One region of the Streptomyces sp. NPDC029466 genome, then DNA from elsewhere that is predicted to be linked to it. Evidence: riboswitches for the same ligand, from Rfam matches in the RefSeq annotation. Region 1 holds a riboswitch; each other region holds the start of a gene.
What was found. Region 1 has a riboswitch for cyclic di-AMP ahead of ACZ4XD_RS06485 (M23 family metallopeptidase). Riboswitches for the same ligand answer to the same signal wherever they lie in the genome.
Positions count from the first base shown of each region.

Region 2: it holds a riboswitch for cyclic di-AMP, as region 1 does, so the genes downstream of both, ACZ4XD_RS11280 (M23 family metallopeptidase) here and ACZ4XD_RS06485 (M23 family metallopeptidase) in region 1, are expected to answer to the same signal.
Region 3: it holds a riboswitch for cyclic di-AMP, as region 1 does, so the genes downstream of both, ACZ4XD_RS02525 (C40 family peptidase) here and ACZ4XD_RS06485 (M23 family metallopeptidase) in region 1, are expected to answer to the same signal.
Region 4: it holds a riboswitch for cyclic di-AMP, as region 1 does, so the genes downstream of both, ACZ4XD_RS33195 (transglycosylase family protein) here and ACZ4XD_RS06485 (M23 family metallopeptidase) in region 1, are expected to answer to the same signal.

Region 1 covers NZ_JBVHZH010000004.1:267,572-274,699, forward strand. The annotation lists gene ACZ4XD_RS06465 (DEAD/DEAH box helicase) at 1-531, shown strand, start outside; tRNA gene ACZ4XD_RS06470 (tRNA-Lys) at 710-785, shown strand; gene ACZ4XD_RS06475 (PP2C family protein-serine/threonine phosphatase) at 1,100-2,236, shown strand; gene ACZ4XD_RS06480 (DUF2332 domain-containing protein) at 2,374-3,492, opposite strand; cyclic di-AMP (ydaO/yuaA leader) riboswitch at 3,776-3,930, shown strand; gene ACZ4XD_RS06485 (M23 family metallopeptidase) at 3,942-5,051, shown strand; gene ACZ4XD_RS06490 (aldo/keto reductase) at 5,167-6,135, shown strand; gene ACZ4XD_RS06495 (DNA cytosine methyltransferase) at 6,697-7,128, opposite strand, start outside.
Region 2 covers NZ_JBVHZH010000010.1:115,882-123,009, forward strand. The annotation lists gene ACZ4XD_RS11270 (M16 family metallopeptidase) at 1-468, shown strand, start outside; gene ACZ4XD_RS11275 (M16 family metallopeptidase) at 507-1,889, shown strand; cyclic di-AMP (ydaO/yuaA leader) riboswitch at 2,101-2,256, shown strand; gene ACZ4XD_RS11280 (M23 family metallopeptidase) at 2,269-3,069, shown strand; gene ACZ4XD_RS11285 (GntR family transcriptional regulator) at 3,332-4,021, shown strand; gene ACZ4XD_RS11290 (HPr family phosphocarrier protein) at 4,342-4,623, opposite strand; gene ACZ4XD_RS11295 (bifunctional acetate--CoA ligase family protein/GNAT family N-acetyltransferase) at 4,831-7,128, shown strand, end outside.
Region 3 covers NZ_JBVHZH010000002.1:162,406-169,533, forward strand. The annotation lists gene ACZ4XD_RS02500 (PspC domain-containing protein) at 1-389, shown strand, start outside; gene ACZ4XD_RS02505 (LuxR C-terminal-related transcriptional regulator) at 479-1,189, shown strand; gene ACZ4XD_RS02510 (alpha/beta hydrolase) at 1,376-2,500, shown strand; gene ACZ4XD_RS02515 (C40 family peptidase) at 2,760-3,938, opposite strand; gene ACZ4XD_RS02520 (hypothetical protein) at 4,263-4,616, shown strand; gene ACZ4XD_RS02525 (C40 family peptidase) at 4,735-5,883, opposite strand; cyclic di-AMP (ydaO/yuaA leader) riboswitch at 5,891-6,074, opposite strand; gene pcrA (DNA helicase PcrA) at 6,364-7,128, shown strand, end outside.
Region 4 covers NZ_JBVHZH010000061.1:5,852-12,979, forward strand. The annotation lists gene eno (phosphopyruvate hydratase) at 1-1,162, opposite strand, end outside; gene ACZ4XD_RS33195 (transglycosylase family protein) at 1,501-2,154, opposite strand; cyclic di-AMP (ydaO/yuaA leader) riboswitch at 2,162-2,332, opposite strand; gene ACZ4XD_RS33200 (transglycosylase family protein) at 2,584-3,648, opposite strand; gene ACZ4XD_RS33205 (cytochrome P450 family protein) at 3,905-5,224, opposite strand; gene ACZ4XD_RS33210 (LysR family transcriptional regulator) at 5,345-6,220, opposite strand; gene ACZ4XD_RS33215 (MFS transporter) at 6,362-7,128, shown strand, end outside.

The DNA of each region.
Region 1 (7,128 bases):
TTCAACCGTGACCGTCGCGATGACCGTTCCGGTGGCCGTTCCTTCGACCGTCGTGACGACCGTTCCGGTGGCGGCTTCAACCGCGACCGCCGTGACGACCGGGGTGGTTTCGGCCGTGACCGTCGTGACGAGCGTTCCGGTGGCCGTTCCTTCGACCGTCGTGACGACCGTTCCGGCGGTGGCTTCAACCGCGACCGCCGTGACGACCGTTCCGGTGGGCGTACCTTCGAGCGCCGTGACGACCGTTCCGGTGGCGGCTTCAACCGCGACCGCGGCGACCGTCCGAGCCGCCCGTTCAACCGTGACGACCGCTCCGGCGGCCGCGCCACGGGCCGTTCCACCGGTGGCTACCGCTCCGGTGGCGGCGACCGCCCGTTCAACCGTGACGACCGCTCCGGCGGCCGTCCGTCCGCCGGTGGCCACCGCTCCGGCGGCGACCGCCCGTACGGCCGCCGTGACGACCACCGTGGCGCCCCGACCGGCTCCTTCGGCCGTCGCGAGGACAAGCCGCGCTGGAAGCGCAACGGCTGATCACCGACGCTGATCCGCGGGGCCCGTACGCACACAAGTGCCGTGCGGGCCCCGCGCGTTGTACGGCCCACCGCAGGCCCCGCCGGCCCCGCCGACCGGCCTCCGGGCACCCCGCAGAATGGCTTGATCCGTAATGCCTTCGGGCTGCGGCACCTCCTCGGGCTATGCTGCTCGGTGCGGGCCATTAGCTCAATTGGCAGAGCAGTGGACTTTTAATCCATTGGTTCAGGGTTCGAGCCCCTGATGGCCCACCAGAAGCGGGACGGGAGACCGTCCGGCCGGATGCAGTGCCCCGAGGGCCCGGACCGTGTGTGGTCCGGGCCCTCGGGCGTGAGCGGGGTGCCGGGCGGGCCTCAAGTGCCCTTGAGCGGGGCGCGCTTGGAGGCGGGGGCGGGCAGCCTCCCGGGCTTCCTTCGCCGCCCGCGCGCTGCCTCCCCGGACGGGCCCGTGACCCGTCCGGCCCCCGATGAGTCGCCGCCCCGGCCCGTACCGGCAAGCCTGGGGACGTCGAGGCGACCGGCACGGCGGTCCCGTACGGACGGGCGGGAGTGGGGCGAGGCCGGTGCGGATGCTCCGAGGTGAGGCGCCCCCTGAGGCCGACGGGGAGCGCTGTGCCCGGCTGGTGGGGTCCGGCCGGCTGCTGGTGCGCCGGCTTCCCGTCCTGCTGATCGTCGGCGGTGTCGCCTTCGGCGTGGGGACGCCCGCCGGCTACACCGCCGCCCCCTTCTTCTCGGCCGCTCCCCTGGTCGCCGCCCCGCTCTTCGTCTTGCGCGGCACCGCCCTCACGGCCCTGGCCGCCGTGCTCGGCGAGATCTGGGTCGTCCTCTATCGCGGCGGCGCCGCACCGGACCACGGCGCGTCGGCGACGGAGGTCGCCATGGTCCTCGTCGTCGCCCTGGCGGCCCTCGGCATCAACCGGATCGTCCGGAGCGCCGATGTCCGCCCGGCTTCCCAAGGGGACGTCTCGGCGGCCGTCCAGCGCGCCGTCCTGCCCACGCCGCCCGAACGGCTCGCCGGGCTCGCCATCGCCGCCCGCTATGTGGGCGCGCGGGTGGCGGACCGGAGCGGTGGCGACCTCTATGCGGTGCAGGACACCCCGCACGGCGTACGGCTGCTCGTCGGCGACGTACGGGGCAAGGGGCTGGACGCGGTGCGGACCGCGGTGATCGTCCTCGGCGCCTTCCGTGAGGCGGCGGAACAGGAGCGCACCCTGGAGGCGGTGGCGGGCCGGCTGGAGCGGGCGCTGCGACGGGAGGACGGACGGCGCGACGGGGTGGAGCAGGCCGAGGGCTTCACCACTGCCGTCCTGGCCGAGATCCCCGCCAACGGGCCGTCCGTGCTGCGGGTGCTCAACCGGGGCCATCCCTCCCCGCTGCTGCTCACCCCGGACGGCGGGCTGCGCGAGCTGCTCCCCGAGGCGCCGGCGCCGCCCCTCGGGCTGGGCGAGATGGCACACCGGCCGGACCGGCCGGACGAGACGTTCTTCCCGGCCGGGGCCCTGCTGCTCTTCTTCACCGACGGTGTGACCGGCGCCCGGGACCTGCTCGGCCGCTCCTACAACCCGTCGGGCAAACTGCGCGGCTGCCGGTTCCCCGGCCCGGACGTCCTCGTGGACACCGTTGTGGAGGATGTGGCACGGCATACGGGCGGTGAGTCGGCCGACGACATGGCGCTGCTGGCGGTGCAGCGGCCCATGGGGGTGTAGGCGGTGGCCCGTGGGGCGACTCGGTGGGCGCGGGCTCATGGGGGCCCGCGTATGACGGGACCCGCGTATGGGGGACGGGCGGGCGTACGGCGGGCTGTGCGGGAGCCGGGCCGCACATCTCTCCCCCCGGGCCCCGCTCAGCGCCCCGTCGCGCCGCTCGCGCCGGAGAGGCTGTGCAGGCTCTGGCCGTGCGGGCCGGTGAGCGCGACCGGGCGGCCGTCGAGCGCGAGGGTCAGGTGCAGGGCGTCGTCCGGGCGGGGTGAGTGGGGTGCGGAGTCGGTGATCCACGGCAGCACGGAGTGGTGCTCGTTGGAGATCCAGTGGCCGCCGCCGGGCCGCCCGGCGAGCAGCGACCGTACGAGACGGACGAACTCCTCGCGGCGGGCGGGCGGGAGATAGGGCAGCACGGCGCTGTGGAAGATGACCAGCGTCGCCTCGGGCGGTGCCTCGGCGGCGAGCGCGGGCAGCTCGTCGAGCAGGTCGCCGCGCACCATCCGCGGCCGCGGCGCCGGCCGCACCGCGTCGACGGCCGCGGACAGCCGTGCCGCACGCTCCCCGTCACCCGGCCATACGAGCGCCTGGAGCCAGCGCAGATCGTCCGGTTCGTCGACCGGGTCGAGCGGGTCGAGGTCGATGCCGGCCCGCCAGACGATCCGCGGCAGCCGTTCGGGCAGCTCGTCGGCCGCCCCTCCCGTACGGCAGGTGAACACCAGCGGGCTCTCCGGCGCCCCCAGCTCGGCCCGGCGGCGCGGCCCGTCCCCGCCTGCGGCCTCGTACCGGTAGCGATAGCGGTCGGGGTGCAGACACAGCCCCGCGGACGTGCCGGCCTCCAGCAGCGCCAGCGGCTGCGGCAGACGGGCGAGCAGCGGCAGCAGGGTGGCGCAGCGGGCCGGTTCGTTGGTCTGGGTGGCGCGCTGCATGATCACCGCGCGCACCTCGTCCCAGTGCCGGATCGTCCACTCGCGCCAGCGCCCGTACGCGGCCGCACCGCGCGGGCCCATGTCGGCGTGCGGGCCGTCGAGATAGCGGACGGCGGCGAGCAGGAGGTTCGGCTGCTGTTTGTTGCCGGCGGGCAGCGAGCCGGACAGCAGATCGCAGAACTCCGGGTCCTGGCTGATCCGCGCGCTCAGCTCCTCGTGCGCGTCCGACCGGCCGCGCGCCTCCCGCCAGGAGAACTCCCGGTACCGCTCCGCCACTCCCCACGCGATACCGGCAGCCCGTCCGGCGTTCCCGGTGTTCCCGACGTTGACGACCATGATCCGACGTTACTGCTCTCACCCTCCGTAGCTGAGGGGCACCCCTGCGCATAACGACTGGCACACAATCCACCCGAGATCGTTTAGGGATGGCGGGCAACTCGCCCGGATTGCTGCCCTGCTGGCCGAAAAGGCCGCGCGGCAGCTTGTGCGGAGCGCATACGGATTCGTGGGAACGCTTGGAATTCGGTCGCCGTCTCTATTACTGTCCGATAACGCAGCGCGGTCGTCCCAGCCGTCGCCCGAGGCGGCACCGCGCGCCGACGCCGAATCCCGCACGCGCTTTTCACGCACCCCCAAGCACTTCGAACTGCACCAAGGGAACCGGGGAACCACTTCCTTGGGGTGAATCGGACGCCCTCCGCCAGCGGGCGTCCGTAGGAGACCTTCCTGCTCCGAACCCGTCAGCTAACCCGGTAGGCGAGAAGGAAGGAAAGGAGTGCGCCCCCGTGGCGTCCAACAGGCCTACCCCCGAGCACCCGACCGCCTACGAGCTCGATGACCGAGGTGCCTTCGCCGGCCCCGGTGTCGATGGCGGCGACGGACCGTGGGAGGAATGGAATCCCACCGAGGAATCCACCCGTTCCGTGCGAGGCAAGCACCGCGTCGCCAAGCAGCGCGGCGGCGGATTCGCCCGCAGCGGCACCGTCCTGGGTGTCGGAGTCATCGCGGCGGTCGGCGCGGGCGGAATGGCCTCGGCCGAGGACCGTCCGCCGGTGCCGATCTCGATGCCCGACATCGGCGGCATGGCCGACGACCTCTCCGAGAAGCTGCCGGACGCCAAGGAGCTGCCCGGCATCGGCGACCTGATATCCGACGAGGACTCCGCGGCCACCGACGCCGCCTCGGCCCCCGCCGACGGCGCGGCCGCTGTCGCTTCCACGGGGACGGGCGCGGACACCGGTAACGCCGCGGGCGCCGGTGAGGCGCTGCGCAGCCGCATCCTCCAGCAGGCCGACGCGCAGCAGGGCAGCGCCGAGCAGGAGGCCCGCGAAGCCGCCGAAAAGGCCGCTGTCCAGCAGGCCGCGACGGAAGCCGCCGCCCACCAGAAGTCGGCCGAAAAGGCCGCAGCAGCCAAGAAGGCGGCCGAGATGGAGGCCAAGCGCGAGGCGGAGGAAGCGGCCCGACGAAAGGCGGAGGCCGAGCGCCTCGCCGAACTGGCGAAGAGCTTCATCGCCCCCGTGTCCTCCTACACGCTCACCGCCAGCTTCGGCCAGGCCGGTGACCGCTGGGCCGCCGACCACACCGGACAGGACTTCGCCGCGCCGACCGGTACCCCCGTCAAGGCGGTGCACTCCGGCACCATCACCCAGGCCGGCTGGGCCGGCTCGTACGGCTACCGCATCGTCCTCACCCTCGACGACGGCACCGAACTCTGGTTCTGCCACCTGTCCTCGATGGTGAAGACCTCCGGCAAGGTCAACACCGGCGACGTCATCGGCCGCGTCGGCGCCACCGGCAACGTCACCGGCCCCCACCTCCACCTGGAGGTACGTCCCGACGCCGGCGACCCGATCGACCCGATGCCGTGGCTGCGTGAGCATGGGCTCAGTGTGTGACGTAGGGCATCGAAGCCTGAACCGCCCCCTCAACCCGTAAGGTTTTCAGGGGAGTTGTCGGCCGCGGGGGGATGAGGAAGGAATAACTCCTCTTCCCCCCGCGCTGCACCAATGTATGACCGCGACACACAGCACCCCAGGCGCCCGCAGCACCCGCAAGCCCCTCGGCTCGCTCTCCGTCTCCCCGCTGTCCCTCGGGGGCAATGTCTTCGGCTGGACTGCCGACGAAGCCACCTCCTTCGCCGTGCTCGACGCGTATGTGGCGGGCGGCGGCAACTTCATCGACACCGCCGACGCCTACTCGTACTGGGTCCCCGGCAACGAGGGCGGCGAATCCGAGACCGTCCTCGGCAACTGGCTGGCCTCCCGCGGCAACCGCTCCGAGGTCGTCATCGCCACCAAGGTCGGCGCCCTCCCCGGCTACAAGGGCCTGTCCCCCGCCACCATCAAGTCCGCGGTCGACGCCTCCCTGACCCGTCTGCGCACCGACTACATCGACCTCTACTACACCCACTACGACGACGAGTCGGTCGAGGTCCCGGAGTTCCTCACCGCCCTCGACGATCTCGTCCGGGCCGGCAAGGTCCGCGAGATCGCCGCCTCCAACATCTCGGCGCAGCGCCTGGAGGAGTCCCTGGCCTGCTCGGCCCGTGAGGGCCTGGCCCGCTATGTCGCCCTCCAGCCCCACTACAACCTGGTCTCCCGCGACACCTACGAGGGCGAACTCGCCGAGGTCGCCGCCCGCCACGACCTGGCCGCCGTCCCGTACTACGCCCTCGCCTCCGGCTTCCTGACCGGCAAGTACCGCCCGGGGACCCCTGTCGACAGCGCCCGCTCCGGACGCGCCGCCCAGTACGCGGACACCGACCGCGGCCGCCGCGTCCTCCAGGCCCTCGACACCATCGCCACCGCCCACCGCGCCGAACCCGCCACCATCGCCCTCGCCTGGCTCACCGCCCAGCCCACGGTCGCGGCGCCGATCGCGAGCGCCCGCACGGTGGAACAGCTCCCGGCCTTGCTGGCGGTGGGGGAGGTGGCATTGACGGAGGACGAACTCAAGCTGCTGGGGGAGGCTTCGGCCTGAGGTAATCATCCCCTCAACAGGTTTGTGGGGTGGGGGCGTTGGCGCTTTGCGTCCCACCCCACCCGGCCGGCGTCATGGCATGGCCGCAGCTGTTGCCCCTTCGGCCTGGCGCTCCCACTCCTTGGCCGCAACGGCCCCGGCCGCCGCCAACACCACACCCCCGAGCGGCCGCTTCTTGCTCCAGCGAGCCACACCGTAGCCACCCACCAGGCCAGTTGCTGCAACCATTGCTGTGGGAATCCGGGCCATCAGTACAACCTCCTCGTCAGGGACGACTTCTCCGAGCCTACGCACAGGTTGCCGGTGCGGCCCTCCGTCGTCGCCCCTCCAGGGAGATCCTGGCGGGCTTCCTCACACGCGTGCGCGACTATCTCCGGTTGCGCTGTTCGGGGCGCTCCGCCTGCGTGACTCAAGGCCGAACTGAGGACATCGCAAGGCAAATAGTGACAGTGGTGCCTGCAGACATGGAGAAGGGCGGGCACGATTTGGGCCGCGGAGTCGACGTCGTGCTCGGCAGTTGAACAAGCACGAGCCTTTGCTGTCCGGGCGGCGTGCTTGGAGTCATTCCTGCCCCCCGCGCAATGCCTGCCGGATGACCTTGGCTATGGCCGTGGCCAGCTCGACGGGCACCGCGTTGCCGATCTGACGAGCGATCTGTGACTTGCTGCCGAACCAACGGAAGTTCTGGGGGAAGCCCTGGATCAGTGCGGCTTCGAGGTGCGTGATCGGCCGGTGCTCATCGGGGTGGAGATAACGTCCCTTCTCCGGCTTGAAGAACTCCGTCCTGATGGTGACCGAGGGCTTTTCCCAGACAAGGCGTCCCATGACATCGCCCGAGCCGGAGTGATGGTTCATCCAACTCTCTGTCGAGAGCAATTTCCCACCGACCTTCGAAGCATTTACCAGATCATGTCGGTTGCCGCCCGGGGGAATGGCCCTGTAGCGAGCCAGCGACAATCCTGTCGGATTTCGCCCGATGTGTAGCTGTGACGT
Region 2 (7,128 bases), on a different contig from region 1:
CGCCTGTACAACCGGCTGGTGCGCCGCGACCGCAGCGCCGTCGCCGCCGGCTTCGGCCTGCTGCGGCTGGCCGGCGCCCCCTCGCTGGGCTGGCTGGATGTGAAGACGTCCGGCGGGGTCGAGGTGCCCGACATCGAGCGCGCGGTCGACGAGGAGCTGGCCCGGTTCGCCGCCGAGGGGCCGACGCCGGAAGAGATGGAGCGGGCGCAGGCCCAGCTGGAGCGTGAGTGGCTCGACCGGCTGGCCACGGTCAGCGGCCGCGCCGACGAACTGTGCCGCTTCGCCGTCCTGTTCGGTGACCCGCAGCTCGCGCTGACCGCCGTCCAGCGCGTGCTGGACATCACCCCGGAGGAGGTGCAGGCGGTCGCCAAGGCCCGGCTGCGCCCCGACAACCGCGCGGTGCTCGTCTACGAGCCCACCGAGCCGACCGACGCCGCCGACACCGAGGAAGGGGAGGCGGACCAGTGAGCGACGCCACCACCCACGCCGATTCCCCCGTGAGCACCATGGACTTCCACCCGCAGCCCCAGGGGGGCGCACCCAAGCCGTGGGCCTTCCCCGCCCCCGAGCGCAGCCAACTGCCCAACGGGCTCACCCTCCTGACGAGCCACCGTCCCGGCCAGCAGGTCGTCGCCGTCGAGATCAACCTCGTCGCGCCGCTGGACGCCGAACCCGAGGGCCTGGACGGCGTCGCCACGATCATGGCGCGTGCGCTGTCCGAAGGGACCGACACGCTGGACGCGGAGGAGTTCGCCGCCGAGCTGGAACGCTGCGGCGCCACCCTGGACGCGCACGCCGACCACCCCGGTGTACGGGTCTCCCTCGAGGTGCCGGTGTCCCGGCTGAACCGCGCGCTCGGCCTGCTCGCCGACGCGCTGCGGGCGCCCGCCTTCCCGGAGAGCGAGGTCGAGCGGCTGGTCCGCAACCGCCTCGACGAGATTCCGCACGAGCTCGCCAACCCGGCCCGCCGTGCCGCGATGTCGCTGTCCAAGGAGCTGTTCCCGGCCACCGCCCGCATGTCGCGGCCCCGGCAGGGCACCGAGGAGACCGTCGCGCGGATCGACGCCGCGGCCGTCCGTGCCTTCTACGACGCCCATGTACGGCCCGCCACGGCCACCGCCGTAGTGGTCGGTGACCTCACCGGCGTCGACCTCGACGCGGCGCTCGCCGGCACTCTCGGCGCCTGGACCGGCTCCACGGCCGAGCCGCTGACGGCCGCGCCGATCATCGCCGACGACACCGGCCGGGTGGTGATCGTGGACCGCCCCGGGGCCGTCCAGACGCAGCTGCTCATCGGCCGTATCGGTGCCGACCGGCACGACCGGGTGTGGCCCGCGCAGGTCCTCGGCACGTACTGCCTGGGCGGCACCCTCACCTCCCGTCTGGACCGCGTGCTGCGGGAGGAGAAGGGCTACACCTACGGGGTGCGGGCCTTCGGCCAGGTCCTGCGCTCCACCGCCCCCAGCTCCCCGGAGGGCTCCACGGGCGCCGCGCTGCTCGCCATCAGCGGCTCGGTGGACACCGGCTCCACCGGCCCGGCGCTCGAGGACCTGTGGAAGGTGCTGCGCACCCTCGCGGCAGAGGGGCTGACGGACGAGGAGCGGGATGTCGCCGTGCAGAACCTCGTCGGGGTCGCGCCGCTGAAGTACGAGACCGCGGCGGCCGTCGCGGGCACCCTCGCCGACCAGGTGGAGCAGCAGCTGCCGGACGACTTCCAGGCGCAGCTGTACGCCCGCCTCGCGGAGACCGGCACGGTCGAGGCGACCGCGGCGGCGGTCAACGCCTTCCCCGTGGACCGGCTGGTGACGGTCCTGGTGGGCGATGCGGCACAGATCGCCGAACCGGTCAAGGCGCTGGGCATCGGAGAGGTGACCGTCGTCAGCGGCTAGTCCCGCCGGTGTGACGGAAGGTCATATATCGACATGCGGCTCCCGTGGCACTTATCGGCCACGGGAGCCGCCGTATGTCCGGTTTATCGCGGCTGGTGCCCCGGTTCTTGTGGCATCCCGCACAAAAAAGCTGATCTGTTTGCCGATTGAAAGTTGCCCCGTTTAGCGTCAGTCCGGCTGTTCGTCACAAGTCCGCCACAACAGTGGCACCGGGCAGCCATCGCCGAGTCCCCGTACGGCGCGAGCCAGGGGAGCCGGGGACCCACATGTCCCTTGGGGTGAATCGGGCTCCTCTCCGAGGAGTCCGTAGGAGACCTTCCTGCTCCGAACCCGTCAGCTAACCCGGTAGGCGAGAAGGAGGGAAAGGACAAGCCAGCACATGGCGTTCATCCGTGCCACCGGGAAGCACCGTCGCACGAGCCGTCCCGTCAAGACGGGCCGCAACATCGCCGGCATAGCCACCCTCGCGGCCGGTGGTGTGGTCGCTTCCGTGGCCTCGCCGGCGCTGGCCGCGACGGACGAGGCACGCCCGCACGACACCGGACTCCAGCAGGCCGTCGTGCTGGGGGACGAGCTCGCCAGCCGGGTCGAGGCCCAGGCCGACGCGCAGCAGGCCGACGCGGAGATCGCCGCGGCGAGGGCGAAGGCCGAGGCCGTCGCCAAGAAGCAGGCCGACGAGGCCAAGCGGCGTGCCGAGGCGGCGAAGAAGAAAGCCAAGGCCGCCCACGAGGCCAAGGTGCGCGCCGCCCGTGACGCGGAGCGCAAGCGCCTCAACGCCTTTGTCGCCCCGATTTCCGACTCCTACGTCTCCACCTCCTACAAGGCCTCCAGTGGCCTGTGGTCCTCCGGCAGCCACACCGGCATCGACTTCCACGCCGCCTCCGGCACCAGCGTCCACGCGGTCGGCTCGGGCACCGTCGTCGAGGCCGGCTGGGGCGGCTCGTACGGCAACAACATCGTGATCAAGATGAACGACGGCACGTACACCCAGTACGGCCACCTGTCGTCGCTCGGAGTCTCGGTCGGCCAGCAGGTCACCCCGGGCCAGCAGATCGGCCTCTCCGGCGCCACCGGCAACGTCACCGGCCCGCACCTGCACTTCGAGGCCCGCACCGGCGCCGACTACGGCTCGGACATCGACCCGGTCGCCTACCTGCGCGGGCACGGCGTCAACGTCTGATCCCGCGCCGCGTCGGTGCCGCGCCCCTACTGGCCCGGCGCCACACGCCGAGCGTCCTTCGGAGCCCCGGTCCCCCGGCCGGGGCTTCGGCGTATCCGGGGTGCGGTGCGCGCGCACGAGTTGCGCTGATGGCCGCGACTTCCGGCCAAAAATTATCCATGAATAACCGGACGCCGTCGGAAAAGCCGTGCCAGTCGAATAGAGTCACGGAAAAGCCGCCGACCGGCGGCGTTTCCAGGGGATTACGGCGGAGGCACGGAAGATGCGAGGCCATATTTCCGCGCATGCGGTGTGCACGGCGATTCGCGACGACATTGTCTCCGGTGCGCTGGCGCCGGGGAGCCGGCTGATCGAGGAGATCCTGGCGGCCCGTTACGGCGTCTCCAGAGTGCCGGTGCGCGAAGCGCTGCGCACCCTTCAGTCCGAGGGCTTCGTCACCACCCGCCACCACGCGGGTGCCTGCGTCGCCGAACCCACCGAGCAGGAAGCCGCCGACCTCCTGGACATCCGGGCCCTGTTGGAGCCGCTGGGCGCCGCCCGCGCGGCCGCCCGCCGCAGCCCGGCCCACCTCAAGGTGCTCCGCGGCCTGGTACGCCTCGGCCGCGAGCGAGCCCGTCACGGCAACCTGGCGGATCTGCGCCAACTGGACGGCTGGTTCCACGAAACGCTCGCCCAGGCGGTCGGCAGCCCCAGCCTGACGGCGCTGCTGACCCAGCTGCGGCGCAAGATCGAGTGGATGTACACGGTGGAACTGCCGTCCCGGGTAAGCGAGTCCTGGGACGAACACGGCGCGGTGCTGGACGCGGTGGCCCGGGGGGACGCGGAACGGGCGCGCGCCCTGATGGCGGCTCATGTCGAGCGCTCGCTCCCCGTCTACCGGCTGCGTCGTCCCGCCGCCCCCGAGGTGAGGGATCCGAAACGACCCGTCAACACGGCACGCGTCCGCCCTTAACAATCGCCCCGTATACAAAGAGGCGCGAATTCGGCAGCCGTGGCGCGCGGCGGTGCGTTATTCGATCCGGGCCTGCAATTGCCATGCCGCGATCCTGCATTTGGTATGCCGATTTTTTATCGGCGCCGCGTGCGCTTAATGGTGTGCGCTTTTTCGGGTGGCTCCCGGATATCGGCCGCCATCGCTCCCGGATGGCGCTCGCCCCGGAATTCCCCGTATCCCTCCCGCAACGGGAAGGCACGCAGCGAAACGGCCCCGCAGCGGCAACCGATCCGGTCACCACTGCGGGGCCGCCGTATGCGGCAGAAGTCCTGGCGGACTCAGACGGTCTCGGGGAGCTCCTCGAGACCCTCGGCGACGAGCTTGGCGAGACGGTCCAGTGCCGCCTCGGCGCCCTCGGCGTCGGAGGCCAGCACGATCTCCTCGCCGCCCTGGGCGCCGAGCCCGAGGACCGCGAGCATGGAGGCCGCGTTGACGGGGTTGCCATCAGCCTTGGCGATCGTCATCGGGACGCCGGAGGCGGTGGCCGCACGGACGAAGATCGACGCGGGGCGGGCGTGCAGGCCCTCGGCCCAACCGACATTGACGCGGCGCTCTGCCATGGTGTTGCCCTTCAAAGTCGTGACAGTTGTCTAGACCAGTCTCTCACGCTGCCGGGTGTGGTCCGCCGGCCCTGCGTTCCGGCCTGCGCGGCCGTGAGACCCCTGGGAGGCCCGGCAGGCCGTACGTCCTACGGGGCGCAGCCCGCCCCGCACCCCGAGCGTACGCGCGCCGGGTCGGTTGTCGGTGGCCGGTCGTACGCTGTCCGCATGCAGACGCCGCCGGAGCACGCATACCCGACCCACTGGGAAGCCGACGTGGTGCTGCGTGACGGCGGCACGGCGCGGATCCGCCCCATCACCCCCGACGACGCCGAGCGGTTGGTCTCCTTCTACGAGCAGGTCTCGGACGAATCGAAGTACTACCGCTTCTTCGCGCCCTACCCCCGCCTGTCCGACCGCGATGTGCACCGTTTCACCCACCACGACTACATCGACCGGGTCGGGCTCGCCGCCACGGTCGGCGGCGAGTTCATCGCCACCGTCCGCTACGACCGGATCAACGACCAGGGACTGCCCGCCAAGGACCCCGAGGACGACCAGGCCGAGGTGGCCTTCCTCGTCCAGGACGCCCACCAGGGCCGCGGAGTCGCCTCCGCCCTCCTGGAGCACATCGCGGCGGTCGCCCGCGAACGCGGCATCCGCCGGTTCGCCGCCGAGGTGCTCCCCGCGAACTCCAAGATGATCAAGGTGTTCACGGACGCCGGCTACACCCACAAGCGCACCTTCGAGGACGGCGTGGTCCGTCTCGAGTTCGACCTGGAGCCGACCGAGCAGTCCATGGCCGTGATGCGCGGCCGCGAGCAGCGCGCCGAGGCCCGCTCCGTGCAGCGGCTGCTCGCGCCGGGCTCGGTCGCCGTCATCGGCACCGGCCGGGCCCCCGGCGGTGTCGGCCGTACCGCCCTGCGCAGCCTCGTGGACTCCGGCTTCACGGGCCGGGTGCACGCCGTCAACCACGCCTTCCCCGAGGGCCTGCGACGGCTCGACCCGGAGGACGTGCCGGCCGTCCGCGCCCTGCGGGAGATCACCGACCCGGTCGACCTCGCCGTCATCGCCGTCCCCGCGGACAGCGTCCCCGAGGTGATCCGTGACTGCGGCGAGCACGGGGTCCAGGGCGTGCTGGTCCTGTCCTCCGGGTACGCGGAGGCGGGCCCGGAGGGCCGGGAGCGGCAGCGCGACCTGCTCCGGCAGGCCCGGTCGTACGGCATGCGGCTGATCGGACCCAACGCCTTCGGCCTGATCAACACCGCCCCCGACGTCCGGCTGAACGCCTCGCTCGCCCCGCGGATGCCCGGCGCCGGCCACATCGGCCTGTTCACCCAGTCCGGCGCCATCGGCATCGCCCTGCTCAGCGGACTGCATGCGCGCGGCCCCGGTGACGGCGGGATCGCCGGTGTCTCCGCCTTCGTCTCGGCCGGCAACCGCGCCGACGTCTCCGGCAACGACCTGCTCCAGTACTGGTACGAGGACCCGGACACCGATGTCGTGATCCTCTATCTGGAGTCCATCGGCAACCCCCGCAAATTCGCCCGCCTCGCCCGCCGCACCGCCGCCGTCAAACCGGTGGTGGTCGCCAAGGGCGCCCGGCACAACGGCACCGCCCCTCCCGGCCACGCCGTGCCCACCGTCCGGGTCCCCGACAGCACCGTCGCCGCCCTGATGCGCCAGGCCGGTGTGATCCGCGTCGACACGGTCACCGAGCTGATCGACGCCGGGCTGCTGCTGGCCTCCCAGCCGCTGCCGGCCGGCCCGCGGATCGCGATCCTCGGCAATTCCGAGTCGCTGGCCCTGCTGGCCTACGACGCCTGCCTGACCGAGGGGCTGCGCCCGCAGCGCCCCCGCGTCCTGGCCTCCGCCGCGACACCGGACGACTTCCGGGACGCGCTCGCCGAGGCGCTCGCCGCCGACGGCTGCGATGCCGTGGTCGTCACGGCCATCCCCTGGGTGGGGGAGGGAGCCGCTGTCTCCCCGGGGAGCAGCGAGGGCGCCGCGCTCGCCGACGCCCTGCGCACCGCCGCGACCGCCCACCCGCAGAAGCCGGTCACGGTCGTCCACCTCGCGATGGACGACCTGGCGGAGGCGCTCGCGGCACCGGCCCCACCGGCCGAGTCCCCGGCTCCCGTCGGGGGCGACCCCGAGCCGGCGGCCCGCCCCGCGGACCCGGCCCCGGCGCCCCCGTCCGTCCCGCCCGCCCCGGCTCGCGCCCCACGCCCCCCGGTCCCCACGGGCCCGCCGCCCACGCTCACCGCACGCCAGGCGCCCCCGGCCCGCGACGCCGAGACCGACCCCCCGCGCCGCCCCCGTCGGGAGCCCCTCCGGATCCCCGCCTACCCCGCCGCCGAGCGCGCCGTCCGCTCGCTCGCCGAGGCCGTCCGCTACGCCGCCTGGCGCCGGGAGGCCGCCGACCCGGGCCGGGTGCCGGAGTACGACGACATCCAGGAGGCCCAGGCCGGCGCCGACATCGACCGTCTCCTGGACCGGCTCACCCCCGACGTCCCCAGTGGCCGC
Region 3 (7,128 bases), on a different contig from region 1:
CGGTCCGCAGGTCCGCCGCCGAGGTGGAGGACCACCACGGTGTCCCCATCGAGGTCGTGGTCGTCGGCGACTGCCCGCTGGACGAGCCGCTGGGCGCCCAGATGCAGGCCGCCCGCGAGGCGATGGTCAATGCCGCGAAATACGGCGGCGAGGGCGGCGCGGTGCAGGTGTTCGCCGAAGTGGAGGGCCGTACGGTCTTCGTCTCGGTGCGCGACCGCGGCCCCGGATTCGACCTGGACGCGGTCCCCGCGGACCGGATGGGCGTACGGGAGTCCATCATCGGCCGTATGGAGCGCCATGGCGGCACCGCCCGGCTGCGGTCCGCCCCCGAGGGCGGCACGGTCGTCGAGCTGGAAATCGAGCGCGCGGCGACGGAGCCCGATATATGACCGGCCCCGGTGAGGGGCGGCCGGAGACGACAGCGCGCGCCGGGGCACGGGATGATGGCGGGGCAGACACCGAGGGACGGGCGGAAGAGATGAGCAGCGAGGACGCACAGCAGGACGGGACCGGCGGGGCGGACGGGGGCCGGACCGTACGGGTCGTGCTGGTCGACGACCACCGGATGTTCCGTACGGGTGTCCAGGCCGAGATCGGCGAGACCGGGCGCACCGGCGTCGAGGTCGTCGGCGAGGCCGCCGACGTCGACCAGGCGCTCACGGTCATCACGGCCACCCGCCCCGAGGTCGTCCTCCTGGACGTCCACCTCCCCGGGGGCGGCGGCGTCGAGGTGTTGCGCCGCGGCGCCACGATGATGAGCGACGTCGAGCGCCCGGTCCGCTTCCTGGCGCTCTCCGTCTCCGACGCGGCCGAGGACGTCATCGGCGTCATCCGGGGCGGCGCCCGCGGCTATGTCACCAAGACGATCACGGGCACGGACCTGGTCGACGCGATCTTCCGGGTCGCCGACGGCGACGCGGTCTTCTCCCCGCGGCTGGCCGGCTTCGTCCTGGACGCCTTCGCCTCGTCGGACGCCCCGCCGATCGACGAGGACCTCGACCGCCTCACCCAGCGCGAGCGGGAGGTCCTGCGGCTGATCGCCCGCGGCTATGCCTACAAGGAGATCGCCAAGCAGCTGTTCATCTCCGTGAAGACCGTCGAGTCCCATGTCTCCGCGGTGCTGCGCAAGCTCCAGCTCTCCAACCGCCATGAGCTGACCCGGTGGGCCGCGGCCCGGCGGCTGGTCTGAGCTGCACAACCGGCACGGGGCGGGCGCACCCGCAGCTTCATGACGAGGGAGTAACAAAGCACCACAGAAGGGCAACCAGGACCCCGCGGATCACCATCTAAGGGCGCGGAGAGGCTCACTGCCGAAGGCGGGGCCGGAACCATCCCCACGTCCTTCGCGTAGTTTTGTCCTGGAAGCGAGATCCCGATGAGCCTGACGGGCACGCCCTTCTTCCTCACCTCGCTCACGCTGCTGATCGTCGCCGTCGTGCTGCCCTTCGCCCTCTGGGGCCGAATAGCCGGGCCGCCCCTGGTGCGCGGTCTCGCCCGGCTGCTGATGCTGCTGTTCGCCCAGGTCACGGCCATCACCGTGGTCTTCGTCCTGGTCAACAACGCCAACAGCCTCTACGACACCTGGGGCGATCTGCTCGGCACCGACAGCCATGTCGAGGCGGCCCGCGACCTCGGCCCCGACGGCATGGGCGGCCGGCAGGTCGCGCACGAGCCCAAGCAGATCCAGCGCTTCCGCCCGGCCGACGACCCCAAGGTGGGCGCCGATGTCCGGATGACCGACCTCCAGGGCAAGATCTCGGGGGTGCGGGGCGAGGTGTACGTCTGGCTGCCGCCGCAGTACAACGACCCCGCCTACCGGAACAAGAAGTTCCCGGTGGTCCAGCTGCTGCCCGGCTACCCGGGCTCGGCGAAGTCCTGGCTGGGCTCGCTGCACGCGGCCCAGCAGCTGATGCCGCTGATGCGGAGCGGCACGGTCAAGCCGGCCATCCTGGTGGCGCCCCGGACCAACCTGCTCCCCGGTGTGGACACCGGATGCGTCAACCTCCCCGGGAAGGTCAACGCCGACAGCTGGCTGACCGTCGACGTCCGCAAGATGATCATTGACAACTTCCGGGCCGGCGACAAGCCGGACTCCTGGGCCCTGGCCGGGTATTCGGCCGGTGCGCACTGCGCCGCCAAGCTCGCGCTGGCCCACCCCGACCGCTACCGTGCCGCGGTCGCCATGTCCGGCTACAACGACCCGGCGCTGGAGCGCGACTCGCTGGCCGGCAAGGACCCCAAGCTGCGCATCGAGTCCAACCCGCTGCACATCCTGAAGACGGCCAACGCGGCCGGCAAGCCGCCCCGTACCGCGCTGTATGTGTCGGGCGCGGCCCGCGACGGCTACCAGTCCGGCCTCGCTCTGCGGCAGTACGCACAGCTCCCGACGACGGTGACCGTGCAGCTGATCCCGGCGAGCGCGGGCGGCCACACCACGGCGGTCTGGGAGCAGCAGGTCCCGCAGATCTTCCGCTGGCTGGGGACACAGCTCAGGGCGTGAGCACACGGGGACGCCGCCGGGCCCTCGGGCGCGAGCGGAACGGGGAGGACGCCACCGGGACCTCTCCGCAACCGGGACGGCGGACGCCACCGGCCCTCTCCGCAACGGGATGGGGCCCCACCGGGCCCTCTCCGACGCGACCGGGACCGGGACCGGGACCGCGACCGTGACCGGGGGCGGGGGCGGAAGCAGGAAAGCGAGACCCGAGTCCCTCTCCGCGCGCGGCAGTCGGCGGCGTCGCCGCGCACTCTCCCCCTGGCTACGCGGGCCGGGTCGCCGCCGCGAACGGCATCTGGTCGATCGGCGCGATCCGTACCGGCGCGCCCGGATGCGGCGCGTGGATCATCCGGCCGTCCCCGACGTAGATGCCCACATGGCTGATGCCCGAGTAGAAGAACACCAGGTCACCGGGGGCGAGTTGGGAGCGGGCGACCCGCGGCCCGGAGCTGATCTGGGTGTAGGTCGTACGGGGCAGGGCGACCCCGCCGGCCTTCCACGCGGCCTGGGTCAGCCCGGAGCAGTCGTAGCCGGCGGGCCCTGTCGCGCCCCAGACGTACGGCTTGCCGAGGGCGCTGTAGGCGAAGGCGACGGCGCGGGCGGCGCGGGGGTTGGGCGCCTGCGCCGCGGCGGCCCCCGCAGCGCCGGGAAGCCGGCTGAGCACGCCGCCCCCGTCGCCGCCCCCGTGGCCGTCCCCCTGGCCCGTGCGGCCGCCCCCGCGCGTGCTCCGTGCGCCGTCCCGGGCCGTCATCCGCTGCCGCTGCTCCGCGGTCAGCCGGGACAGCAGCTGCTCGGCGGCGTCCAGCTTGTGGACGACGGTGACCCGGTGCTTCTTCAGCTGCGCCTCGGTGTCCGCCAGCCGCTCCACGGTGTCCTCGGCCCGCTGCCGGACCTGCCGGACGCTGCCGAGCCGGCGCGCGTAACCGGCCACGGCCGTCGCCTGATGGCTGCCCGTACGCTCCAGCACCGCGGCGCCGTCCAGATAGCGCTGGGGGTCCGAGGACAGCAGCAGCCGTACGGTCGGGTCGACGCCGCCGGAGCGGTACTGGCCGGCGGCCAGGGCGCCCAGTTCGGTGCGGGCGGCGTTCAGCTTCCCGGTCCTGCGGGCGGCCTCGTCCTGGAGCCGGCTCAGCTCCTCGCGTGCGGTGTCGGCGGATTCCTTCGCACCGTTGTAGCTCTGCGTGGCCACCTCTGCCTCCTGGTACAGCGCGTCGACCCGGTCCTTGACCTGGGCGGGGGTGAGCCGGTGTGCGGCCTGGCCGGCGGCGTCGAAATCGGGGGTGGCGCTTGCCGCCTGCGCGAGGCCGAACGTGGGGGCGGCTCCGGCCAGCGCCAGGGTGGCGGCCGTACGGGCGGTGCGCGCGCTGCGCGAGCCGCCACCGGTGAGCGAGGCGAGCGGATGCTGCCGGGGCTTGCGGTGCGAGGCCACGGTGGCCGTCACTTCCTTCCCTTCGAGCCGCGGGTCCGGCGGCGGTCCGTCACGGGGGCAACGGGCCGCCGCCGCACCTCTCGGCGGGGGCGGCCGACGGAACGCCGGTGGGAGCCCGGCGAGGCGGGGAGTCGGCCGCCTGAGGGAGGACGCTAAGCCTGGGTGTCGCGGCAGTGAGTGCGCTTGCCCGGCATTGTCCGCTTTCGACCGCGGCGGGTACGCCGGTGACCGCGGTGCCATGGCCGTACGGCCGGGACCGGCCTGGCCTGACCGAAGCGGAGATAGGGGGTGCCCTGCCCGAAGGGCCGTGCTATACGGCGGCTACGATCCAGCACTATGGACGTAGTAATCAATATCTTCGTCGGCCTGCACATCATCGGCATCGCCTCCCTGCTGGGCGGCTTTCTGACCCAGATGAAGGCGATGAGCGCGGGCACCGCCCGCTTCGTGCCGGCCATGCTGCACGGCGCGCTGACGATGCTGGTCACCGGCATCGTGCTGGTCGGCCTCAACCAGGCCCAGGACCACCCGCTGAACAACCTCAAGCTCGGCATCAAGATGGCCGTCCTGGTGGTGATCCTGGCGCTGGTCTACGTCAAGCGGGACGACGAGACGGTCGACAAGCCGCTCTTCGGCGCGGTCGGCGGTCTGACCGTGGCCAACATCTTCATCGCGGTGCTCTGGACCTGACGAGCGTCCCACCACGGCACACCGCGCGGTCCTCGCCTCCGTATGGGGAGGCGACGGCCGCGCGGTGGCGTGTGGGGGGTGACCGTGGGGGGTGGTCTGCTGGGGGAGCGGGGCGGGCTCAGCCCGGACGGACGCTCCCGTATATCGGCATGTAGTAGATCGACTCCTCCCGGACGCTGGCGCCCGGCTTCGGAGCGTGCACCATCTTCCCGTCGCCCATGTACATGCCGACGTGGCTGATGTCGTCATAGAAGAAGACCAGGTCGCCGGGCTGAAGATCCTTGGTGGCCACCCGCTGGCCCACCTTGACCTGGTCCCAGGTCGTCCGCGGCAGATCGACGCCCGCCGCCTTCCACGCCGCCTGGGTCAGCCCCGAGCAGTCGTAGGAAGTGGGCCCGGTCGCGCCCCAGACGTACGGCTTGCCTATCTGAGCGCGGGCGAAGGCGAGCGCCTTTTCGCCCTTGCTGGTGGCCGAGTCGCCCGTGGAGCCACCCGTGGAGTCGCCACCCGTGGAGCCCCCGGTCGAGCCGTCGCCGTCCTGCTGCCGCTGGCGCTCCCGCTCCTGCTGCTTGCGCGCCTCCTCCGCGGCCCGGCGCTTGGCCGCCGCCTCCTTCTGGCGCTCCAGCTCCGCCAGCCGCGCCTTCTCCTGGGCGGTCAGCCGGGACAGCAGCTGCCGGGCCTCGGACAGCTTGTCCTGGACGGAGCGCTTGGACTCCTTGAGGGAGGCCTGCGACGCCTGCAACCGCTCCAGGCTGCGGGTCGCCTGGGCGCGCTGCTTGGTGGCCGCCGCCTGCTGCTCCTGGTAGTCGGTGACGGCCTGCTTCTGCCGGCCGGTCAGCCGCTCCATGAGGTGGTTGCGGTCGACGTACTGCTGTGGGTCCTTGGCGAGCATCAGCTGCGCCGTCGGGTTCATGCCGCCGGTCCGGTACTGCGCCGAGGCGAAGGTGCCCAGCAGGCGCCGGGACTCGTTCATCTTCTCGGCGCGCTTGGCGGAGGCGTCGAGCAGCTCGTCCACGGTGTCGCGCTGGCTCTCGGCGCGCTCCTTGGCGGCGTTGTATTTCTGGGTGGCCACCTCGGCCTGGTGGTAGAGGTCGTCGACCTTCTGCTTGACCTCTTCGACGGTGGGCTTGGGCGCCGTGGGGGCCGCTTGGGCGGACTGCGAGAGCAGGGTGACCGAGGCGAGGGCGGCGGTGGTGAGTCCGGCCGCCGTACGACGGCCGGTGGGTGAGGCGAGAACGCTGGTGCGCGGCTTGCGATGCGACGCCAAGACCGGCAACTCCTTCCGTGGACCGCCTACCGGGTTAGCTGTCGGGTTCGGGCGGTGTCGCTGACGGAAGGCTTGCCCTACGGTCCGGACGTCCACTGGCGACGGCCGTACGGATCGATTCACCCCGGTGGTGCTGGTGGGTCCCCGGCTCCGGGTGCCTGAGGGCAGGCCGGACTCGGCGTCGGCGGCCCGTGCGAACCTGTCGTCCGCGGGGAGGCGGGCTGCCTGAGCGAGGACGTTAGCCAACTCGTGTGGCTCCTGTGAAGGCTGATGTTCGATATGCCCGAAACCTTTTCGTGACCTGAACGCGATGCGGGGGTTGTTGTGGCAGATGTCGGGTTCGGGTAACCGAAGCGCCACCCGGCCGGCGCCTGGCCGCCGGCCCCTGACCTGCCCCTGCGCCCGGGGCCGACCGGAGACGGCCCGCAATCCGCCACTCCGCGGCGGACTGTCAGTGCGGCGGCCTAGACTCGGTGGGCGATGAGCAGCCTCTTTGACGACAGCTTCCTGGCGGACCTCGGCCACAAGGGCGAGGAGGAGCACCCCCCGCCCCCCGAGGACGAGCACGGCCCGGCCCCGGAGGAGATCCCCGCCGACCTCTTCGGCGGGAGGTTCGACGCGCCCGCGCCCAGGGAGTCGTATTACCGCGACGGCGCCGCCCGCCCCGCCATCGACCCGGCGACGCTGCTGGAGGGGCTCAACGACGAGCAGAAGGCCGCGGTGGTGCACACCGGCGGCCCGCTGCTGATCGTCGCCGGCGCCGGCTCCGGCAAGACCCGGGTGCTCACCCACCGCATCGCGCATCTGCTCGCCGAGCGGCATGTCCACCCCGGCCAGATCCTCGCGATCACGTTCACCAACAAGGCCGCCGGTGAGATGAAGGAGCGCGTCGAGGAACTGGTCGGCCCGCGCGCGAACGCCATGTGGGTCTCCACCTTCCACAGCGCCTGCGTCCGCATCCTGCGCCGCGAGTCCAAGAAGCTGGGCTTCACCTCGTCCTTCTCGATCTACGACGCGGCCGACTCCAAGCGCCTGATGGCCCTGGTCTGCCGTGATCTGGATCTGGACCCCAAGCGCTACCCGCCCAAGTCCTTCAGCGCGAAGATCTCCAACCTCAAGAACGAGCTCATCGACGAGGAGACCTTCGCCGGGACCGCTGCCGACGGGTTCGAGAAGACCCTGGCCGAGGCGTATGCGATGTACCAGGCCCGGCTGCGCGAGGCCAACGCCCTGGACTTCGACGAC
Region 4 (7,128 bases), on a different contig from region 1:
CGGTCTTGATCTGGCCGCAGTTGGTGGCGACGGCGAGGTCGGCGATGGTGACGTCCTCGGTCTCACCGGAGCGGTGCGACATCATGCACTTGAAGCCGTTGCGCTGGGCCAGCTCGACGGCGTCCAGGGTCTCGGTCAGCGAGCCGATCTGGTTGACCTTCACCAGCAGCGCGTTGGCGGAGCCCTCCTCGATGCCGCGGGCGAGGCGCTCGGGGTTGGTGACGAACAGGTCGTCGCCGACGAGCTGGACCTTGGCGCCGAGCTTGTCGGTGATGACCTTCCAGCCGGCCCAGTCGTCCTCGAACAGCGGGTCCTCGATGGAGACCAGCGGGTAGGCCGCCACCAGCTCCTCGTAGTACTCGGTCATCTCGGCGGCCGAGCGGTCCTTGCCCTCGAACTGGTACTTGCCGTCCTTGTAGAACTCGGAGGCGGCGACGTCCAGCGCGAGCGCGATGTCCTGACCGGGGGCGTAACCGGCCTGCTTGATGGCCTCCAGGATGAGGTCGAGGGCCTCACGGTTGGAGCCCAGGTTCGGGGCGAAGCCACCCTCGTCACCGAGACCGGTGGACAGGCCGCGCTCCTTCAGGACCTTCTTGAGGGTGTGGTAGACCTCGGTGCCCCAGCGCAGCGCCTCGGAGAAGGACTCCGCGCCGATCGGGGCGATCATGAACTCCTGGATGTCCACGTTGGAGTCGGCGTGCGAGCCGCCGTTCAGGATGTTCATCATCGGGACGGGCAGCACATGCGCGTTCGGGCCGCCGAGGTAGCGGAACAGCGGGAGGTCGCTGGCCTCGGAGGCGGCGTGCGCCACGGCGAGGGAGACGCCGAGGATGGCGTTGGCGCCGAGCGAGCCCTTGTTGTCGGTGGCGTCCAGGTCGAACATCGCCTGGTCGATCAGCCGCTGCTCGGTCGCGTCGTAGCCGACGAGCTCCGGGCCGATCTGCTCGATGACGGCCAGGACGGCCTTCTCGACGCCCTTGCCCAGGTAGCGGTTCGGGTCGCCGTCACGGAGCTCGATGGCCTCGAAGGCGCCGGTGGAGGCGCCGGACGGGACGGCGGCACGACCGGTGCTGCCGTCGTCGAGGCCGACCTCGACCTCGACCGTGGGATTACCTCGCGAGTCGAGAATTTCGCGGGCTACGACGACGTCGATCGACGGCACGTTGTCTCCTTCGTGGGTGTCTGGCGTTCTGCGCATGAGCCTAACGGCCCCGGGCTCGTCCGCCTGCCCTTGGCCCGCTCCGTGGGACGGAACACCCCCGAAAACCTGCCCAAAGGCCCAGTTCGCGGGACGTTTGGCACATTGTTCGCCGAACGGGGAAAGTCGCGGAACAGTGCCGGTCAGCGGCCTGCCGCCGGCCGGGGGCCTCGGATGCGGTCCGGGACACGAGAAGCCCCGCCACGGCACGCTGGGGGGAAGGGCGCGCCGTGACGGGGCGGTCTCACGGAGGAAGGAGGGGCCCGCCGCTCGGGCCCTCAGGAGCCCCGGTGAGCTCCGGCTCAGACGTTGAGCTGCTGACCCGGGATGATCAGGTTCGGGTTGCCGCCGATGACCGACTTGTTGGCCTTGTAGACGGACTTCCAGTCGGTGCCGTGGGCCTTGGCGATCTTGGCGAGGGTGTCGCCCGCCTTGACGGTGTAGTTGCCGTGGCCGGTGGACTTGCGCTCGGCGGACCGCGAGGCACGGTCCTGGGACGGGGCCTTCTTGGCCTCCGGCTCGGCCGACTCCTGCTTCGGCGCGGACTTGGTCTGCGTGGAGGTGTCGACGTCGGGGGACGGACCACCGGCGGTCAGGTTGCCCGCACCGGCGCAGGACCAGGCACCCGGGCCCTGGATGGCGAGGAGCTTCTCGGCGGCGGCGATCTGCTGCGACTTGGTGGCCAGGTCGGCGCGCGGCGCGTACTGGGTGCCACCGGCGGCGGCCCAGCTGGAGTTGGAGAACTGCAGGCCACCGTAGTAGCCGTTACCGGTGTTGATCGACCAGTTGCCGCCGGACTCGCACTGGGCGACCTTGTCCCAGGTGGCGACGGAGGCTGCGGAGGCGGAGGTGGCACCCATCATCGGGACGGCCACGGCGGCACCGGCCACACCGGCCAGGGTGGCGACGCGGACGGCCTTGGAGGGACGACGGTGCTTGCCCTTGAAGATCAGCATGGTTCGTTCGTTTCCTCACCGACGCCTGCGAGGTGAGCTGTCGGGTTCGGACTGATGAGTCGCCCGGCCGTGTGCGCGGAACGCACCTGGCTTCACCCCAAGCCGGTTGACCCGTTTTCACGGGCGGGGCCGGCACAAATCCTGGGTCCCCCGCTCCTGCCTTCGGCGCTTGCGCGTCAAGTGCCTCCGACCACCGGCAGGATTCGGCGTGTGATCGAAGGGCCCGCTTTGGCGAGCGATCCTGACGTTAAGCAGTAATGCCCTTGGGGTTCAAACCCCACCATCTGAACCAAGTTGACCGTTTTTGATCACGGGTTGGTTACATATCCGCAGGTGAGGCCCGGTATGCCGGGGTTGCGCAGACCGGACCCCACCGGAGTCAACGAGACCCTTGTCTCACTTTCCCAAAAGAGGGCGAAGGGTGCCGAACTACCCTGCGTTCCGCCCGAGATCGAGCTGCTGACCGGGCTGGATCAGGTCCGCGTCGGACCCGATGACGCCCTCGTTGCGGTCGTACAGCGCACCCCATCCACCGGGCAGCCGGTGGGCCACGGCGATGGCTGACAGGCTGTCACCCGGGCGCACCGTGTAGTCGCCATCGGCCGCCGGGCCCGTACGGTGCGCGTCGTCGCCGCGCGAGGCGTGCCGGCCGCCCGACCTGCCGTCGTCGCTGCCCCTGGCGTCCTCGTCGCCCGCCTCGCCGCGGTGCTTGCCCTTGGTGGGCACCTTGTGCGGCGTGCCGGTGCTGTCCGTACGGCTGCCGTCCTCGGACGGGTCCGTGGAGGGGCTGCCGGACGGGTCCTCGTCGGACGGGTCGGCGGACCGCGACGGGTCGTCGCCGCGGTCGCCGGGCGTCGCCGGGTCGGACGGCTCCGGGCTCGTGGACGCCTCGCCCGGCTCGCCGGAGTCCGAGGGGTCGGGCGAGGGCGTCACGTCGGACGGCCGCCGGTTCTCGTCGCCGTGCTCGTCGCGCGGCGCGTCGTCGCGTCCGGCGGAGCCCCCGTCGTCGTGCGACCGGGACGGGTCGGAGGTGTCCCAGGGGTCGCGGGAACCCTGGGAGTCCGACGGGTCGGGTGCGGGGGTGCTGGTGCTGCCCGGGTCGACCTCAGGGGCCTCGCCGTCGCCGGTCAGCCCCGCGTTCACGGCGCAGCTCGGCCAGGCGTCCGGCCCTCGGTCGTCGAGGATCGACTCGGCCACGGCGATCTGCTGGGAGCGACTGGCGTAGTCGGGGCGCGAGGCGTAGGCCGACCCGCCGTAGTTGTCCCACATCTCCTGGGTCAGCTGGAGGCCGCCGTAGTAGCCGTTGCCCGAGGCGGCGCTCCACACGCCGGCGCTCTCGCACTGGGCGACCTTGTCCCAGGTCGCGGTGTCGGCGGCGTGTGCGCCGCTCGCCCCGAGGAGGGGGAGGGCGAAGCCGGCGCCGGTCACTCCCGCCGTGACAAAGATGGCCGGTGCCTGACGGGGGCGACGATGTCGGCCGTTCCCGGAACGCATGCGGATGCCTTTCGCGCGGCGGTTGAGTTGTTCGACGAGCTCTTCGGAGCTGCTCGACGGAGCCTCCGGCCGGCCGACGCACGCGAGCGGCACCGTTACAACGGTCCCCCACATCACCGCTTCGACCGATCGAGTGAAGCCTGTCGATCGTCGGGTCGAAAGGTAGCCGGGCTCTCGGGTAGTCACAAGTCGGTGTAGTGCGGATCACGTAATGGTCACGCGGTTGACTCTGCGTCACATGTGGTCTTGTCGCTGGTCAGGGCCGATCCGGAGTGAACTCCACCGGAAGTGAACGCAGTCCGCGCATGATGAGCCCGCCGCGCCAGCGCAAATCCTCCGGTTCCGCCGCAAGCCGGATGTCCGGGAGCCGGGTCAGCAGGGTCGCCAGCGCGGTCTGCCCTTCGAGCCGGGCGAGCGGCGCGCCCAGGCAGTAGTGGATGCCGTGCCCGTATCCCAGATGCTGATTGTCACGCCGGGTCAGATCGAGCACATCCGGCTCGTCGAAGCGCGCCGGGTCGCGGTCGGCGGCGGCCAGCACCACCAGGACCGGGTCCCCCTCGGCGATCCGCTGCCCGCCGAGCGTCAGCTCCTCGGTCGCGAACCGCCAGGTCGCCAGCTCCACGGGGCCGTCGTAACGGAGCAGTTCCTCGATGCCGGTGGCGAGCAGCTCGGTGTCGCCCGCCGCGATCGACTTCTGGAGCAGCTCCCGCTGGGCGGGGTGGCGCAGCAGCGTGTAGAGGCCGTTACCGATCAAGTTCACGGTGGTCTCAAAACCGGCAAACAGTAGGATAAAGGCCATCGCGGCGGCCTCGTTCTCGGTCAGATGCTCCCCGTGGTCGGAGGCCCTGATCAGGGCGGAGATCAGATCCTCGTCCGCCTCGGGGGTGTCGCCCAGCGACGCGCGCTTGCGGTGGATCAGCTCGGCGAGATAGCCGCGCATCTTCTTCACGGAGCGGGCGACGCCGCCGCGCGGCCCTCCGCCGTGGCGGATCATCATGCCCGCCCAGTCCCGGAAGTCGTCCTGGTCCTCGCGCGGCACCCCCAGCAGATCGCAGATCGCGTAGATGGGCAGCGGGAAGGCGAACTCATGGATCAGATCGGCCTCCCCGGCGCCGCCCGGTTTGGCGATCATGGCGTCGATGAGCCGGTCGGTCAGCTCCTGGACCCGCGGGGCGAAGGCGGCGACCCGGCGCGGGGTGAACGCCTTCGAGACCAGCCGGCGCAGCCGCGTGTGGTCCGGGGGGTCGATATTGAGCAGATGCGTCATCAGGTTCGCGCTGCGCTCCCCCGGGATGCCGACCTTGCCCTTGCCGTGCGCGGCCTCGCTGTGGTGGACCGGGTTCTTGGACAGCCGGGCGTCGGCGAGCGCCTGCCGCGCCTCCGTGTACCGCGTGACCAGCCACGCCTCGACACCGCTGGGCAGCTCGGTCCGGTGCACCGGCGCATGCTCGCGCAGCCAGGCGTACGCGGGGTACGGGTCGGACGCGAACTCCCAGGTGAACAGCGCGGGGGCGGGCCCGGCGGCGGGGCAGCCCGCGGGGGCGTCGGCGGCGGTGGTGTGGGGCTTGTCGTGCACCTTCCGACCGTAACCGCTGGGCGCACAACGGCGCGCCGCGCACCGGGCGGGGGCCGGCCAGGGCCTGTAGCCACGGTCCCGTCGTCCGCCGCGAGGCAGGCGGGCCTCCGAAGACAGGCCCTACGCCACCTCCACCCCCAGCCCGGTCAGAAAGGCCACCGCCGCCGGTGACGGGCCGAGGCCGCTCCACACCACCCGCTCGGTCCGCTCGGGCGCCGGGCGCACCCGCACGATGTGCAGCCCGGCCAGCTCGGAGGCGATGGCCTCCGGAACCATGCCGACGCCCAGGCCCGCCCGCACCAGCTTCGCCAGGAACTCGACCGTGGTCACCTCGAACGCCACCTCCGAGGTCAGCCCCGCCGCACGGAAGGCGTCATCGCGCTGTCGGCGGGCCGCCGACCCCGCCGTGAAGTCGACGAAGGTCTCCCGCGCCATCCGCGACAGCGTGGTCCACTCCCGCCCCGCCAGCGGATGCCCCGGCGGCACGACGGCGACCAGCTCGCCGCGCGCCAGCTCCTTCTCCCGTACGCCGACGGTGCGGGCCGCGGGCACCAGCCCGACGAAGGCGACGTCCAGCACGCCCTGCCGCACCTGTGCGATGAGCTCATCGCTCATGTCGGTCTGCAGACTGATCCGCACCTGCGGGCACCGCGTACGGAAGGCCCCCAGCTCACGGGCGAGATCCACGGCGGCGACGGTGGTGATCGCGCCGACCGCGAGCCGGCCGCGCACCTCCCCGGTCGCCGCCGCCACCTCGGCGCGGGCCCGTTCGGCCGCTTCCAGCGCCTGCCGGGCGACCGGCACGAAGGCCTCCCCGGCGGCGGTCAGCCGGACACTGCGGCTGGTCCGGTCGAAGAGCCGGGCCCCGAGCTCCTTCTCCAGCCGGGCGATCTGATGGCTGAGCGCGGACTGCACCACATGACAGCGCTCAGCGGCCCGGGTGAACCCACCGGTCTCGGCGACCGCGACCACATACCGCATCTGCTGAAGCTCCATGGCCACCGACTCTAAAGCCATTGATCTGCATCCACGATCAATGCGATGACAACAATGTGTTGGACTCATGGATCGCCCGGCCCCCAGGCTGGAACGTGCCCGCCGCCGCGGTGGCCGTGGGCGCACCGAGGAGGTCAGGTCATGGAGACCGAGCACATACCGGAGCCGGCCGCCGGGGACACCCCCGCGACGCGGCCGGGCCTGGGCCGCGGCACCCTGCTGCTGATGTCGGTCGCCACCGGACTCTCCGTCGCCGGCAACTACTTCGCCCAGCCGCTGCTGGACGTCATCGGCCGCGATCTGCACCTGTCCGCGTCCACCGCCGCACTGGTCGTCACCGTCGCCCAGGTCGGCTACGGACTCGGGCTGCTGCTGCTCGTCCCGCTCGGCGATCTGCTGGAGCGGCGCCGGCTGGCCGTCACCCTGACCGCCGCGACCGCGGTCTTCCTCACCGTCACGGCGAGCGCCCCCAACGCCGCCCTCCTGCTCACCGGCACCGCCCTGACCGGTCTGACCTCGGTCGCCGCCCAGGTCGTGGTGCCGTACGCGGCGACCCTCGCGGCGCCCGCCGAGCGCGGCCGGACCGTGGGCACCGTCATGACCGGGCTGCTGCTCGGCATCCTGCTGGCCCGTACCGCCGCCGGGCTGCTCGCCGAACTGGGCGGCTGGCGCACCGTGTACTGGGTCAACGCGGCGCTGATGCTGCTGATGGCGGTGCTGCTGCGGCTCCGGCTGCCGGCCCTGCGTACCACCGCCGGGCTGCGCTATCCGGCGCTGCTGCGCTCCACGCTGGCGCTGTTCCGCCAGGAGCCGGTGCTGCGGTGGCGGGGTGCGCTGGGCGCCCTGACCTTCGCCGGCTTCAGCGTGCTGTGGACGGCGCTGGCCTTCCTGCTGTCCGGGCCCTCCTA